Regions from separate parts of the Bacterioplanoides pacificum genome, predicted to be linked through region 4. Evidence: predicted binding sites of a transcription regulator. Region 4 holds the regulator's gene; each other region holds the start of a gene.
What was found. Region 4 encodes FNR, which switches genes on or off when oxygen is low (the NO sensors DNR and NnrR bind a similar motif). Its sites were predicted from a motif close to TTGATNTANATCAA; they were not measured.
Positions count from the first base shown of each region.

Region 1: a site for FNR is predicted at 1,804-1,817, ahead of yiaY (L-threonine dehydrogenase). Genes of this name have one in related genera too.
Region 2: a site for FNR is predicted at 1,060-1,073, ahead of clpB (ATP-dependent chaperone ClpB). Genes of this name have one in related genera too.
Region 3: a site for FNR is predicted at 1,706-1,719, ahead of nrdG (anaerobic ribonucleoside-triphosphate reductase activating protein). Genes of this name have one in related genera too.

Region 1 covers NZ_JBHRYB010000005.1:252,455-255,624, reverse strand. Annotated here, with positions in the region: gene ACFOMG_RS05805 (AraC family transcriptional regulator) at 1-100, shown strand, start outside; gene ACFOMG_RS05800 (alpha-amylase family glycosyl hydrolase) at 159-1,763, shown strand; gene yiaY (L-threonine dehydrogenase) at 1,879-3,030, shown strand; gene ACFOMG_RS05790 (prephenate dehydratase) at 3,103-3,170, opposite strand, start outside.
Region 2 covers NZ_JBHRYB010000005.1:116,536-119,705, forward strand. Annotated here, with positions in the region: gene ACFOMG_RS05165 (LysR family transcriptional regulator) at 1-48, opposite strand, end outside; gene ACFOMG_RS05170 (DMT family transporter) at 168-1,049, opposite strand; gene clpB (ATP-dependent chaperone ClpB) at 1,288-3,170, shown strand, end outside.
Region 3 covers NZ_JBHRYB010000014.1:135,770-138,939, reverse strand. Annotated here, with positions in the region: gene nrdD (anaerobic ribonucleoside-triphosphate reductase) at 1-1,154, opposite strand, end outside; gene nrdG (anaerobic ribonucleoside-triphosphate reductase activating protein) at 1,182-1,628, opposite strand; gene ACFOMG_RS14645 (NnrS family protein) at 1,846-3,033, opposite strand; gene ACFOMG_RS14640 (MFS transporter) at 3,082-3,170, opposite strand, start outside.
Region 4 covers NZ_JBHRYB010000005.1:377,725-380,894, forward strand. Annotated here, with positions in the region: gene ttcA (tRNA 2-thiocytidine(32) synthetase TtcA) at 1-835, opposite strand, end outside; gene ACFOMG_RS06365 (hypothetical protein) at 958-1,089, opposite strand; gene fnr (fumarate/nitrate reduction transcriptional regulator Fnr) at 1,333-2,097, opposite strand; gene ACFOMG_RS06375 (sulfite exporter TauE/SafE family protein) at 2,163-2,849, opposite strand; gene ccoS (cbb3-type cytochrome oxidase assembly protein CcoS) at 2,864-3,061, opposite strand; gene ACFOMG_RS06385 (heavy metal translocating P-type ATPase) at 3,065-3,170, opposite strand, start outside.

The DNA.
Region 1 (3,170 bases), 130 kb from region 4:
ACACCTGGGCTTTACTGAAGCCAGCACCTTTCACCGCGCCTTTAAAAAATGGCAGGGCCTGACGCCGGGTGAATACCGGGCACAAAAGCTGGAACGCTGACACCCGGCTGTAATAACGCGCAGCTAAACTCTGCGCTTTTAACAGCGGGTGGCACAACATGACGTGGTGGAAACAAGGCGTTGTTTATCAGATCTATCCACGCAGTTTTCAGGATAACCCGCACCAGCCCGACGGTATCGGCGACCTGCCAGGGCTGATTTCGCGACTCGACTACCTCAACGACGGCAGCGAGCAGTCACTCGGCATTGATGCCATCTGGCTATCCCCCTTTTACCCGTCACCGATGGCTGACTTCGGCTATGACATTCAGGATTATTGCGCCATTGATCCGCTGTTCGGCAGCATGGCCGACTTTGATGAATTATTGCACCAGGCCCACCGGCGTCATATCCGCATCATTATTGATTTAGTGGTTAATCACAGTTCCGACCAACACCCCTGGTTTATCGAAAGCTGTAATCCCGACTCAGAAAAAGCCGACTGGTATCTGTGGCACCCCGGCCCCGCCGATAAAGCCCCAAATAACTGGCTGGGCTGTTTTGGTGGCAAAGGCTGGAGTTACCACCACGGCCGGCAAGCCTGGTATTACCACTCATTTTTACCCCAGCAGCCGGATTTAAACTGGCGTAATCCGGCAGTTAAAAAAGCCATTAAACAGGTCATGGAGTTCTGGCTGGATAAAGGTGTGGACGGTTTCCGGCTGGATGTCGTAAACCTGTATTTTAAAGATCAGCATTGGCGTAATAACCCGACCCGATGGTTTAAAATCGGCCGCCCCTACGATCGCCAGCAGCATATTTTTGATCGCGACCAGACAGAAATGCACGCATTATTAAAAGACATGCGCCAGTGGCTTGATGCTTACCCGGAGCGCATGATGGTTGGCGAAGTTATGCTCGCAGATAACGCTAACAGCCAGCTGCCAGCCAGTTATTACGGCGACAATGACGAGTTACACCAGGCATTTAACTTTGAATTTTTACGTTGTCCGTTTAATGCAAAAGCCTTTGCTGACGTGATCCGTAAATGGTCGGATTTATTGGGCGACCAGAACTGGCCCAACTACACCCTCAGCAATCACGACTTTGTCCGCCACGCCAGCCGCTATCAGGCAGACGGTGCCGGCGGCGAACAAACCCGGGCCAGACTGAAATTACTGGCGTTACTGCTGCTGACCCTGCGTGGTACGCCCTACTTATATTACGGCGAAGAACTCGGTATGCCGCAACAAACGGTAGCGCGCAAACACATCCAGGATCCGCTTGGCTTACGTTACTGGCCATTACACAATGGCCGCGATGGCTGTCGTAAACCCATGTTCTGGCAACCGCAGCACACGGGATTCAGCACCGCCAGCCACTGGTTACCCCATCAGCCGGTTAACGGTATCAGCGTCAGCGAACAACAGTCCGAGCCGGACAGTTTATTAAACTGGTACCGGCAATTAATCTGGTTAAGGAAACAAACCGCGGCGCTACACAGTGGCGATTTAATGTTGCTGGACAGTGAACCGGATATCCTGCTTTACCAACGCCAGCTGAATCATGACGTATTGCTGATCGTACTGAATTTTTCTGCAACCACACAACCTCTGCCCAACATCTGTCAGACAGCAACGGCGCTAAAAAACACCCATCATCAGAACATCCCAAACCAATTACAGCCTTATCAGGGAATATTGATGAAACAGGCACAGCAATAAACGTCAATAAAAGTAAGTGGTGGCGTTATCGTTATAAACCTTGCGATACATCAAGTGCAGGACAGCGGACTCGCGGCTAACGTATTCACAACTTAATCAATACGAGAAATACGCCATGAGTGTCAGCACTTTTTTTATCCCGGCCGTTAACCTGATGGGCAGCGGCTGTTTACAGGACGCTGCCAAAGCCGTTCAGTCTTACGGTTTTAAAAAAGCCCTGATCGTTACCGATGCGCCGCTGGTGCAGCTGGGCGTGGTGGCAAAAGTGACCGCTTTACTGCAGCAGCATGGTGTCGCTGCAGTGGTTTATGACGAAGTCAAACCCAACCCCAACACCACCAACGTTGAGCACGGCTTATCGGCTCTGCAGGAAAACCAGTGTGATTGTGTGATTTCCCTCGGCGGTGGCTCACCACACGATTGCGCCAAAGGCATCGCTCTGGTAGCGACCAACGGCGGTTCCATTAAAGATTATGAGGGGGTGGATCAGTCGGCCAAACCTCAGTTGCCACTGATTGCCATCAATACCACCGCCGGTACCGCCAGCGAAATGACCCGTTTCTGCATCATTACCGACGACAGCCGCCATGTGAAAATGGCCATCGTGGATAAACACACCACACCGGTATTATCGGTCAATGATCCGGATCTGATGCTGGGTATGCCCGCCTCACTGACAGCGGCTACCGGTATGGATGCATTAACCCACGCCATCGAAGCTTATGTCTCCACCGCTGCCACTCCCATTACTGATGCCAATGCATTACACGCGATCAGCCTGATCAGCCGTTATTTACGCACCGCCGTCAGCGACGGCAATAACGCCGAAGCCCGCGACAAAATGGCCTATGCCCAGTTTATGGCCGGCATGGCGTTTAACAACGCTTCGCTGGGATACGTCCATGCGATGGCCCACCAGCTGGGTGGCTTTTATGATTTACCACACGGGGTTTGCAACGCCATTCTGTTGCCTCACGTGCAGCAGTTTAATGCCCAGGTCGCCAGTGAACGGCTGACTGAGGTAGCCGCAGCCATGGGCTGTGAGGTCCAGGGAAAAACCGCCGCACAAGGGGCACAATTATGTATCGATGCGATTAAAGCGCTGGCCGCCGATGTCAATATTCCTACCGGTGTTGCAGAGTTGGGGATGCAGGAACAGGACATTCCAACACTGGCAGAAAACGCCATGAAAGACGCCTGTGGTCTCACTAACCCGATTCAGCCGAGCTTTGAGCAGGTATGTGAATTATTCAGACAGGCGATGTAATTCGCCACATCCGGCGGACAACAGCAACAGGCGTAGCTGTTGTCCGGCGGCGTTAACCAACACCGCCAGGTGTTACACAAACGCGCTGCGGTTGCGGTATTCGTGCGCCGGATAAGTACCCAGAATGCGCAAATCACGGG
Region 2 (3,170 bases), 260 kb from region 4:
CGAGCGCACCACGGAGACAAAGGTTTGCAGAGAATCGATGCGTGACATGATTGTTGACTCATTAATAGTAATCCATCTATTTCATTACTATATTGGATTTTCAGGAAATAATGTTGTTGTTTTTTGTTAAACACCGACTTATGTCTAAGTTTGTGCTCCGACAGCTGTTATTTCCTCAGATTAATGACGCCGGATGTGACGATCAGTGCCGCCCCGACCCAGGTGCTCCAGGCGGGAATCTCACCCCAGAACATCCAGCCCATCAGTGCACCATAAACCACGGCGCTATAGGCATACACCCCGACGCTGCCGGTGGGTGCGGTTTTGTAGGCGCGCGTCAGTGCCAGCTGGCCAAGCGTGGCAACACAACCAATCAATAACAATAACAACCAATAATGGGTCGGTACCGGTTGCCAGTTGAGCAGTGCGGCGGGTAATGAAATCGCGGCAGCAATCACTGCAAAATAAAACACAATGCGCTGACTGGGCTCCTGAGTCGCTGACATACGGCGAATGGTGACTTTGGCCAGGGCCGCCAGCAGGGCGCCTAACAGGCCAATCAGTGCTGCCAGGGTAAACGCACTGTCATCACCAGGGCGCAGAATAAAGGCGACCCCGGTAAAGCCCACCAACAACGCCAGCAGTGAATGTTTACCCGAGGACTCAGACAACCATAACCAGGCGATAAGTGGCATAAACAGCGGGCTGGAAAGTTTTACCAGAAATGCCTCAGTCAGTGGCATATTGGCAATTGCCCAGAAATAACAATACATCGCGCTGACACCTACCAGCCCTCGCATCAGATGCCAGTGCCAGACCCGGGTGTGCAGCAGGGCAGGGCCCTGGCGCAGGATCATCGGCAGCAGAATGATCAGCCCGGCCAGGTTGCGGAAAAACACAATCTGTTCGGTACTGAGCTCATCGGATACCAGTTTGATCAGGGCACCCATAATGGCCAGCAGGGCTTCACCCAGAATCAGGAATAAGGCTGCCTGGCGTAAGGCGCTACGGGAATCCGTAACCGTTGCGGTTAAAGGGGAGGTGGTCACAGGGGCTCTCTTGATGAATATCAGGTTTTGAACAAATTTCGGATCGTATTTTGAATTCAGGGGCTTTAAAAGCGCAACAACGGGATCATATTAATTGTGTCGGGGGCAGCTGATAGGAGCGGCTGGCAGTGGTTCTGCTATTAGATAAAATAAATATTTGCCTCTAGGTGTTGAAAAAAACTAATACAACCCCAGATAGAATAACAGCCATTGAGTTAACGATTGAGGATTGACCATTATGCGTATGGATCGTTTGACCACCAGTTTACAGAATGCCCTGGCAGAAAGTCAGAGTCTGGCATTGGGTCAGGATCATAATCAGATTGATACGGTACACGTGTTGCTGGCGCTGCTGGAGCAAACCAACAGTTCCATCAAAGACGTGATTCGTCGCGCCGGTGTGAATGTATCCGAACTGGAGCGGGCACTGCGGGCGGTATTACAGGAGCAGCCGACGGTCAGTTCGCCGGACGGCAATATCCAGCTGGCCCAGGAACTGGGGCGGTTATTAAATCTGGCTGATAAAGACGCACAAAAGCGTGGCGATCAGTTTGTTTCCAGCGAAATCTTTTTATTGGTGGCGCTGCAGGATCGTGGCGCTGCCGGTAAAGTGCTGGCGGATGTTGGCCTGAAAGCCGAAGCGCTGGAAAACGCTATTAAAGACATGCGTGGCGGTGAAGCGGTGAACGATGCGAATGCCGAAGATAATCGTCAGTCGCTGGATAAATATTGTATCGATCTGACTGAACGCGCTGAGCAGGGCAAGCTGGATCCGGTCATTGGCCGCGATGATGAAATCCGCCGTACCGTGCAGGTGTTACAGCGCCGTACTAAAAACAACCCGGTGTTAATTGGTCAGCCCGGGGTGGGTAAAACAGCAGTGGTTGAAGGTCTGGCACAACGTATTATTAACGGTGAAGTACCGGAAAACCTGAAAGATAAACGGATTTTATCGCTCGATATGGGCGCCCTGGTGGCAGGGGCGAAATACCGCGGTGAGTTTGAAGAACGGCTGAAAGCGGTATTAAAAGACGTGTCGAAACACGATGGTCGTATCATCCTGTTTATCGACGAATTGCACACCATGGTGGGTGCCGGTAAATCGGACGGTGCGATGGATGCCGGTAATATGCTGAAACCGGCCCTGGCCCGGGGGGAGTTGCATTGTGTTGGTGCCACCACGCTGGATGAATACCGGGAATACATCGAAAAAGACGCCGCCCTGGAACGTCGTTTCCAGAAAGTGCTGGTGGATGAGCCGTCTGAAGAAGATACCATTGCGATTTTGCGCGGCTTAAAAGAGCGTTACGAAGTGCACCACGGGGTACAGATCACCGACAGCGCCATTATTGCGGCGTCTAAGTTGTCGCAGCGTTATATCACCGACCGTCAGTTACCGGATAAAGCCATTGACCTGGTGGATGAAGCTGCTTCCGTGATCCGCATGGAAATCGATTCCAAACCTCAGGAAATGGACAAACTCGAACGCCGTTTAATTCAGTTAAAAATTGAACGCGAAGCACTGAAGAAAGAAAAAGACGACGCCGCGAAAAAACGTCTGTCCGGCCTTAACGAAGAAATTAATAAAGCCGGCACAGCCTATGTCGAACTGGAAGAGGTGTGGAAAAAAGAAAAAGCCTTACTGGAAGGGGCATCGAAATCGAAAGAACAACTGGAACAGGCCAGAATTGATCTGGAAGCGGCCCGCCGTGCCGGCGATCTGCAAAAAATGTCAGAGCTGCAATACGGCACGATTCCGGAGCTGGAAAAACAGCTGGCGGCGGCCAATGAGGCGGAGGTCAGCGGTACGCAGGAATTTACCCTGCTGCGTAATAAAGTGACGGAAGACGAAATTGCCGAAGTTGTCTCCAAATGGACCGGCGTACCGGTCAATAAAATGCTGGAAGGTGAACGCGATAAATTATTGCGTATGGAGCAGGTATTACACGATTCGGTGGTCGGGCAGGACCAGGCGATTACTGCGGTGTCGAATGCCGTTCGTCGTTCCCGCGCCGGGCTGAGCGACCCGAACCGGCCGAATGGTTCTTTCCTGTTTCTGGGGCCAACCGGGGTGGGGAAAACCGAGTTATGTAAGGCGCTGGCCACCTTCCTGTTCGACAG
Region 3 (3,170 bases), on a different contig from region 4:
AGAAATTGTTTATCCAGAGAAATAAAACCAGCGTTATAGACCGTCAGCATACCGGCCTGCAGATATTCATCCATCAGCTGCCGATAGGCTACCTGATAACGCTGCACCTTAGCGACTTCTGTCGCCAGATCGCGGCCGTCCTGGATCAGCCGGTTCATATTCAGGGTAATAACATTCACCGATCCGGTTGCCACGCCACCGGCACCCAGTGAGTAAGAAAAAGTATTATCACTGATTTCACTGCGTAACCGGCAACAGGATGCCAGACTGTCGGCGCTGTCCGACTGATAGATAAAAAAGGAACTGCCACGATTCAGCTGGGCAGCCATAGCACGGGCAAACGCCTGATCTTTGCATTGCCCGTCTTCAGTCAGCATGGCGACGGTGACCACCGGAAACGTCAGAATACTTTTGCTGCGCTCAGCGTTAAACCAATCAAGGAAAAACTCCTGCAGTTTTGCCAGAGTCTGCCAGCAGGGTTTGCTGTAATCCGGAAACACGAAATCACCAAACATACTGTCGAAATAGTATTTGTCGTAGATCGATAAATTCCAGAACACACTCTGATAACCACGCGCTGCCGCCGGCTGATTAATAGCATAAACCACATGCTGAAGATGGTTAGCAATCTGATCCCGGTGCGTGGTGAGATAATCGTCACCATAATCTTTGCGGGCAAAATAGTCGAAATAGGTTAAAAATTCGACCGTCGCCACGGCACCGGCAAACTGACTGCTGACAGCAAATACAAAATTCACAAACGCACCACAAAACGATTCGATGTGTTTCGGTGCCAGTGATTCGCCCCCCAGCCTGGTCAGCCCATCCAGCAGGAAGGGATACATAGTAACGGAGACACAATAGGGTTTCAGACTGGTTTCATCGTGTACATAAATTTCATGATTCTCGATCTGGCGGATATATTCCTGTGCCAGTTCATCCCCGAATAAATCAGCAATTTTTGCTGAAACCTGAGCCCGGTTAATCTGCACGAAATAGTCTTTCATCATTTCGGCTTCCAGCGTGGCAATATTTTTTTCCGTCACATTGGCGTTGGCATCCATCCGCGAACCATCGGCGGCATTATGAGCTGCCAGATAATGGTGGATAAAGTCCAGCTTCTGATGAATATGATCCGAGCTCAGCTTCAGCATATTAATTCTCCTTACGGTCATTCTCTGTTATTGATGAAATTTTTCATTCAGGCAGCGCTGGCTGCGTAAATCGATAAAACGCTGATTGGTTGTCGGCGATTCCAGGCCACCCAGCTGGGCGATCCAGGGGCCGGTTTTCAGGTATGTCAGCTGCTGTTTCAGCGTATCCGGCACGTCATCCAGGCCAGTGTACAAACAACGCTTAATACCCCGCTCCGCGACCCGGCGTAACAACCCCAGCAACACATCCGGCTGCCACTCGCCACCGAGAAACAACACACAACTGATCAGACCGTGATAATCATCCAGCCGCTGACACAGATAACTTTCCGTCAGGCGCTGGCCGGCGGTCGGAGGCCAGGTCGCGGCACTATGACAACCGGCACAGCGCAACGGGCAACCACTGATGGTGTAGGCCAGAGAGACTTCTCCCGGCACTTCCTGGAACACAACCTGTTCCTGTGAGAAATTCATAAACCCCATATCTAGTGCCAACCAATCAAAAGAAACACAACATGATGTGGAGATTAGCGATAGACCATTCAAATAAATTGATATAAATCAATTTTTAGCCAGCACTACTCCTTCAGGGGTAATGGCAATAATGATCACTCGTTCAGACAACGGCAGGTTTTACAGCCACAAAAAAGGCCGGTAATCACCGGCCTTAAAGCGCAAAGAAGCAGAGAGTTCAGCCCGCTTTGCCATCCGGACGAGGGCTCAGTAACAACGCGGCATAACACACAACAAACAACAGAAAGGCCAGACACCATAAAGCGGCGGACAACGCCAGGGTAAACATTACCCCGGCAGGCCAGAGGATGATCAGCAGCGAGCGTAACAGCGCGGCCAATAACAGTGCGACAAAGGCCAGTGACATCAGCGGCCGGGGTTGCAGCGGACGCCCAGAATGGCCCAGCGAAACCCGGGCAATCATCGCCAGGATCATACCGCCCACGGCACCGGCGATAAGGGCATGTAAAGCCGTACTGAAAGACACCGCCAGCCCCAGATAATGTAACGCCAGCAGCAGCAATCCCAGTGGTATAAACCAATAGGACAGATGCAGCGACCACAACAGCGGAATACGACGGGTCACCTGAATACGCCAGCGCGCAACCCGCCAGCCCTGGGCAACCGCAGCCAGCAGTAATAACGCCGCCAGCACAGTGTCATTCAGCTGTTGGTATAAACGACTGACAAACAACAGCAACAACAGCGCGCTGCTGAACAGCACCAGTTTTTCCAGCCAGGGCAATGGCTCAACTTTCGCTGTCATACTGCCATTAGCGGTAAACATCGGCATCACCCGGCCACCAATCAGGGTAATCATCAGCACCAGCAACCAGCTGACGTTATAACTGCCCCATTGCAGCAGCGCCGGATTGTTGTCAGCCGCGCCCCAATGCATCAGGGCATTACTGGCCGTGACCAGTAATAACAGTGCCACAAAAACATAATTGCGCCGTTGCTTAACACGCCACAACATGCGCCCGAACAGCCAGGCCACCAATGGCACAAACGCCAGGTCAACCGCGGCCGTCAGCCACCAGGGAAATACATCGCCCGCCAGCATCATCAGCCGGGCGGCCAGCCACAGTAATGTCAGCCACAGCAGCGCTGCGCCGTGAGTGGCACGCTGGCCAGTCCAGTTCTGGACTGCGGTTAATAAAAATCCTGCCACCACCGCCATGGCGAAACCAAACAACATTTCGTGGCTATGCCAGAATAGCGATTGAGTTGCGCTCATTAACGGCAGGCCCTGCAGACTGGCGCCCCATAACAACATCGCCAGGCTGCTGAAGCCGGCTGCCAATAAAAACAGTGGCCGGAACGCCTGCCCCCACAACGGATGGTTTGCTTTCAGTACATGATTCATAACCGCTCACACTTCCACAGATAACACCGGTATCGGCTGGTTTGCTGCTCAGGCATTCAGTTCCTGTTCGATCTGGCGATCAACCGATGACACATAATAGTCATCCGAAAATGCCGACTCCGGTTCTTTCAGCCATA
Region 4 (3,170 bases):
CAAAATCAAACAACGCTCCGTCGGCCAGTTGTGACGGTGCAACATTGCTGATCGCGGCAAAAATGTTTTCGCTGCGGCCAGGTTGTTCTTTATCCCAGGCGGCCAGCATCTGTTTAATGTTCTGGCGCTGCAGATTTTCCTGTGAACCACATAAATTACACGGAATAATCGGAAATTCTTTGGCTGTGGCAAAGGCTTCGATGTCTTTTTCTTTGCAATACGCCAGTGGCCGGATTAATACGTGTTTCTGGTCATCGCTCAGCAGCTTAGGCGGCATCGCTTTTAATTTACCGCCATGAAACATATTGAGGAACAGGGTTTCGATGATGTCGTCGCGGTGGTGGCCGAGGGCAATTTTGTTGGCACCAATTTTTTCGGCAAACCCATACAGGGTGCCACGCCGCAGGCGGGAGCATAAACCACAGGTGGTTTTACCTTCCGGGATGACCTCTTTTACCACGCTGTAGGTGTCTTTTTCGACGATGTGATACGGCACTCCCAGCTGTTCCAGATAGGCAGGCAGGATATGTTCAGGGAAACCGGGCTGTTTCTGGTCCATATTCACGGCGACCAGCTCAAACTTAACCGGAGCGCTTTTTTGCAGACTCATCAGGATGTCGAGCATGGTATAGGAGTCTTTACCACCCGACAGGCAGACCATGATTTTATCGCCATCCTGAATCATGTTGTAATCTTCGATGGCTTTGCCGACGTTACGGCGCAGGCGTTTCTGTAACTTATTAAAGTTGGTTTTCTGCTTGCGTTCCTGATCGCTGACAACCGGGCTGGCCGGTTCGTTGGCTTGGCGTGGGTCAAAAGTGGCAACGTCTTGCATGGCCGGAAACTGCTCCTGAAGGAAATGCGGGCCCGCAGGCCGGAGTTAAGCAGGGCTTTATAACAAAAAGCCAGGGTTCAGGGAACCTTCGCAAGCCGCCGGATTACATCTGGCGGGCATTGTCAGGCGACCCGGTTAACGCCTTCCACCAACAGCTGGTAGTTATTAATAAAGTGTTCGCAGCTGGCGCCCCTGCGCGGGTGATAAAAACGCTTCCATAACCGCGCCAGCAGTTCCCGGGTGCAGATTCCCATAGCGTTATACCTCGTAACGGTACCGAATGCCGTTCATCAGCCGGCTGAGTTCAGTCCCTGTATTGTTACCTTAGAATAGCCTGATTGGACTTGCGTAGTTTTTATTCAAAAAACAGCGCCAGAAAAACCAGTCGTCAAAAATATAACGCAGGTGCTGTGCCAGATAATGGAGAAAGAGGGGAAGAATGCCTTGATTAAACTGACATTTCCCTGAACAGGGAAATGTCAGTGGTACAGCTGTGGTTATTTGCTGTCGCTGTGACCACAGTCGTCGTCAGAAACCAGCCCGGCCAGCTGATTGAGGGTATCGATATCCTGCAGAATAATTTCTTTGCCCTGGGTTTCGATCAGGCCGTTTTTCTGGAAGCGGGTAAACACCCTGCTGATGGTTTCGACCGCCAGACCAAGATGATTACTGATATCGACCCGTGACATTGGCAGACGGAAGTGGGTCGCTGAAAAGCCACGGCGGGCATAACGGGTGGAAATATCCATCAGGAACGACGCCACCCGTTCTTCGGCATTCTTTTTACTCAGCAGCAACATCATGTTCTGGTCATGACGGATTTCTGTCCCCATAGTGCGCATCAGCTGTTTACGCAGGTCGGGCAGCTCATCGGCCAGTTCATCCAGCTGGGTCAGCGGAATTTCACACACGGTCGTGGTTTCCAGTGCTTTCGCTGACAGCGGATAAAAGTCATTGTTGTAACCCGCCAGGCCGACCAGTTCACTGGCCAGGTGGAATCCGGTGATCTGTTCTTCGCCGTTTGATGCCAGGGTGTAGGTTTTTAACGCACCGGTACGCACCGCAAATACTGACTGAAAGGGTTCGCCCTGCTGAAATAATAACTGACCTTTCTGGATCGGCCGGCCACGACGAATAATGTCGTCCAGGCGTTCCATGTCGTTATCGTTCAGCGACAGAGGCAAACACAGTGCATTCAGGGAGCAGGTCTGACAATGCGGCTGAGTGCCACGCAGTGGCGAAGGAGCGGTAGATGATTTCATACTAATATCCGGTGTGAGTACCCGGTGCGTTAACGCCAGGTCATTCGAAAACTGGCTCTATACTCCTAGTGACTGATGGATCTGTCAAGGACTGGTAACCACACCGAAGTAACTGTCCATAAGCCGTAGCCAATCAACAGCAGACCGGCCAGTTGCCGGGTGAGCTGATGGTTGAGCCAACGGCTCAGGGTGGCGGCGGCCAAACCTCCGGCCAGTAACGCGGGCAGAGTGCCGAGGCCAAAGGTCGCCATGGTTAAGGCGCCCAATAACGGGTCACCATTAGCGGCAACCCAGCTCAGGGTGCTGTAAATCAGACCACAGGGTAACCATCCCCATAACATACCGAGTCCAAAGCGTGCCGTCAGAGACGACTGCTGCAACAAACGTCCGGTCTGCGGTTGTAAAAAACGCCACAGATATTGCCCCAGCCGTTCGATACGGGTCAGCCAGCTGGCCCAGCGGGCGACGTAAAGTCCCATCAGTATCAGCATCACCCCCGCCAGTGAGCGTAATAGCAGCATCAGGCTGTCATGCAGTTGTTGCAGCCATAAGCCGGCAGCACCGACCAGTAAACCGGCAACGGCATAGGAGCTGATACGGCCACCATTAAACGCCAGCAGTGATGCCAGGCGGCGCTCTGGTAAGCTGCTGTTGCCGGTAGCGGCGGCGATGCCACCGCACATCACCAGGCAATGGCTGGCACCAAACAGACCAATCAGCAGGGCGGTCAGCAGTGATAACGGTTCATTCATAGTCGCAGGGGCGCTTAACAGCGTGGTTGTGTGTCATCGGTCGCCTGATCCGGCGCTTGTGGTTTTTCCGGTTCGTCATCGTCAAACAGGATCTTATGGGCCGGGGATTCCATATCATCGAACTGGCCACTGCGGACCGCCCAGAAAAAAATACCGATGGCGATGGCCAGTAACAGCAACGACAACGGAACCAGAACGTAAATAATATCCATGGATCAGGTCTCTTTAGCCAGGCGTCCGATACGGTTCAGGCGCAGGGCGTTAGTAACGACAATCAGCGAGCTGAGCGACATACCAATGGCGGCGGCCCAGGGAGGAACC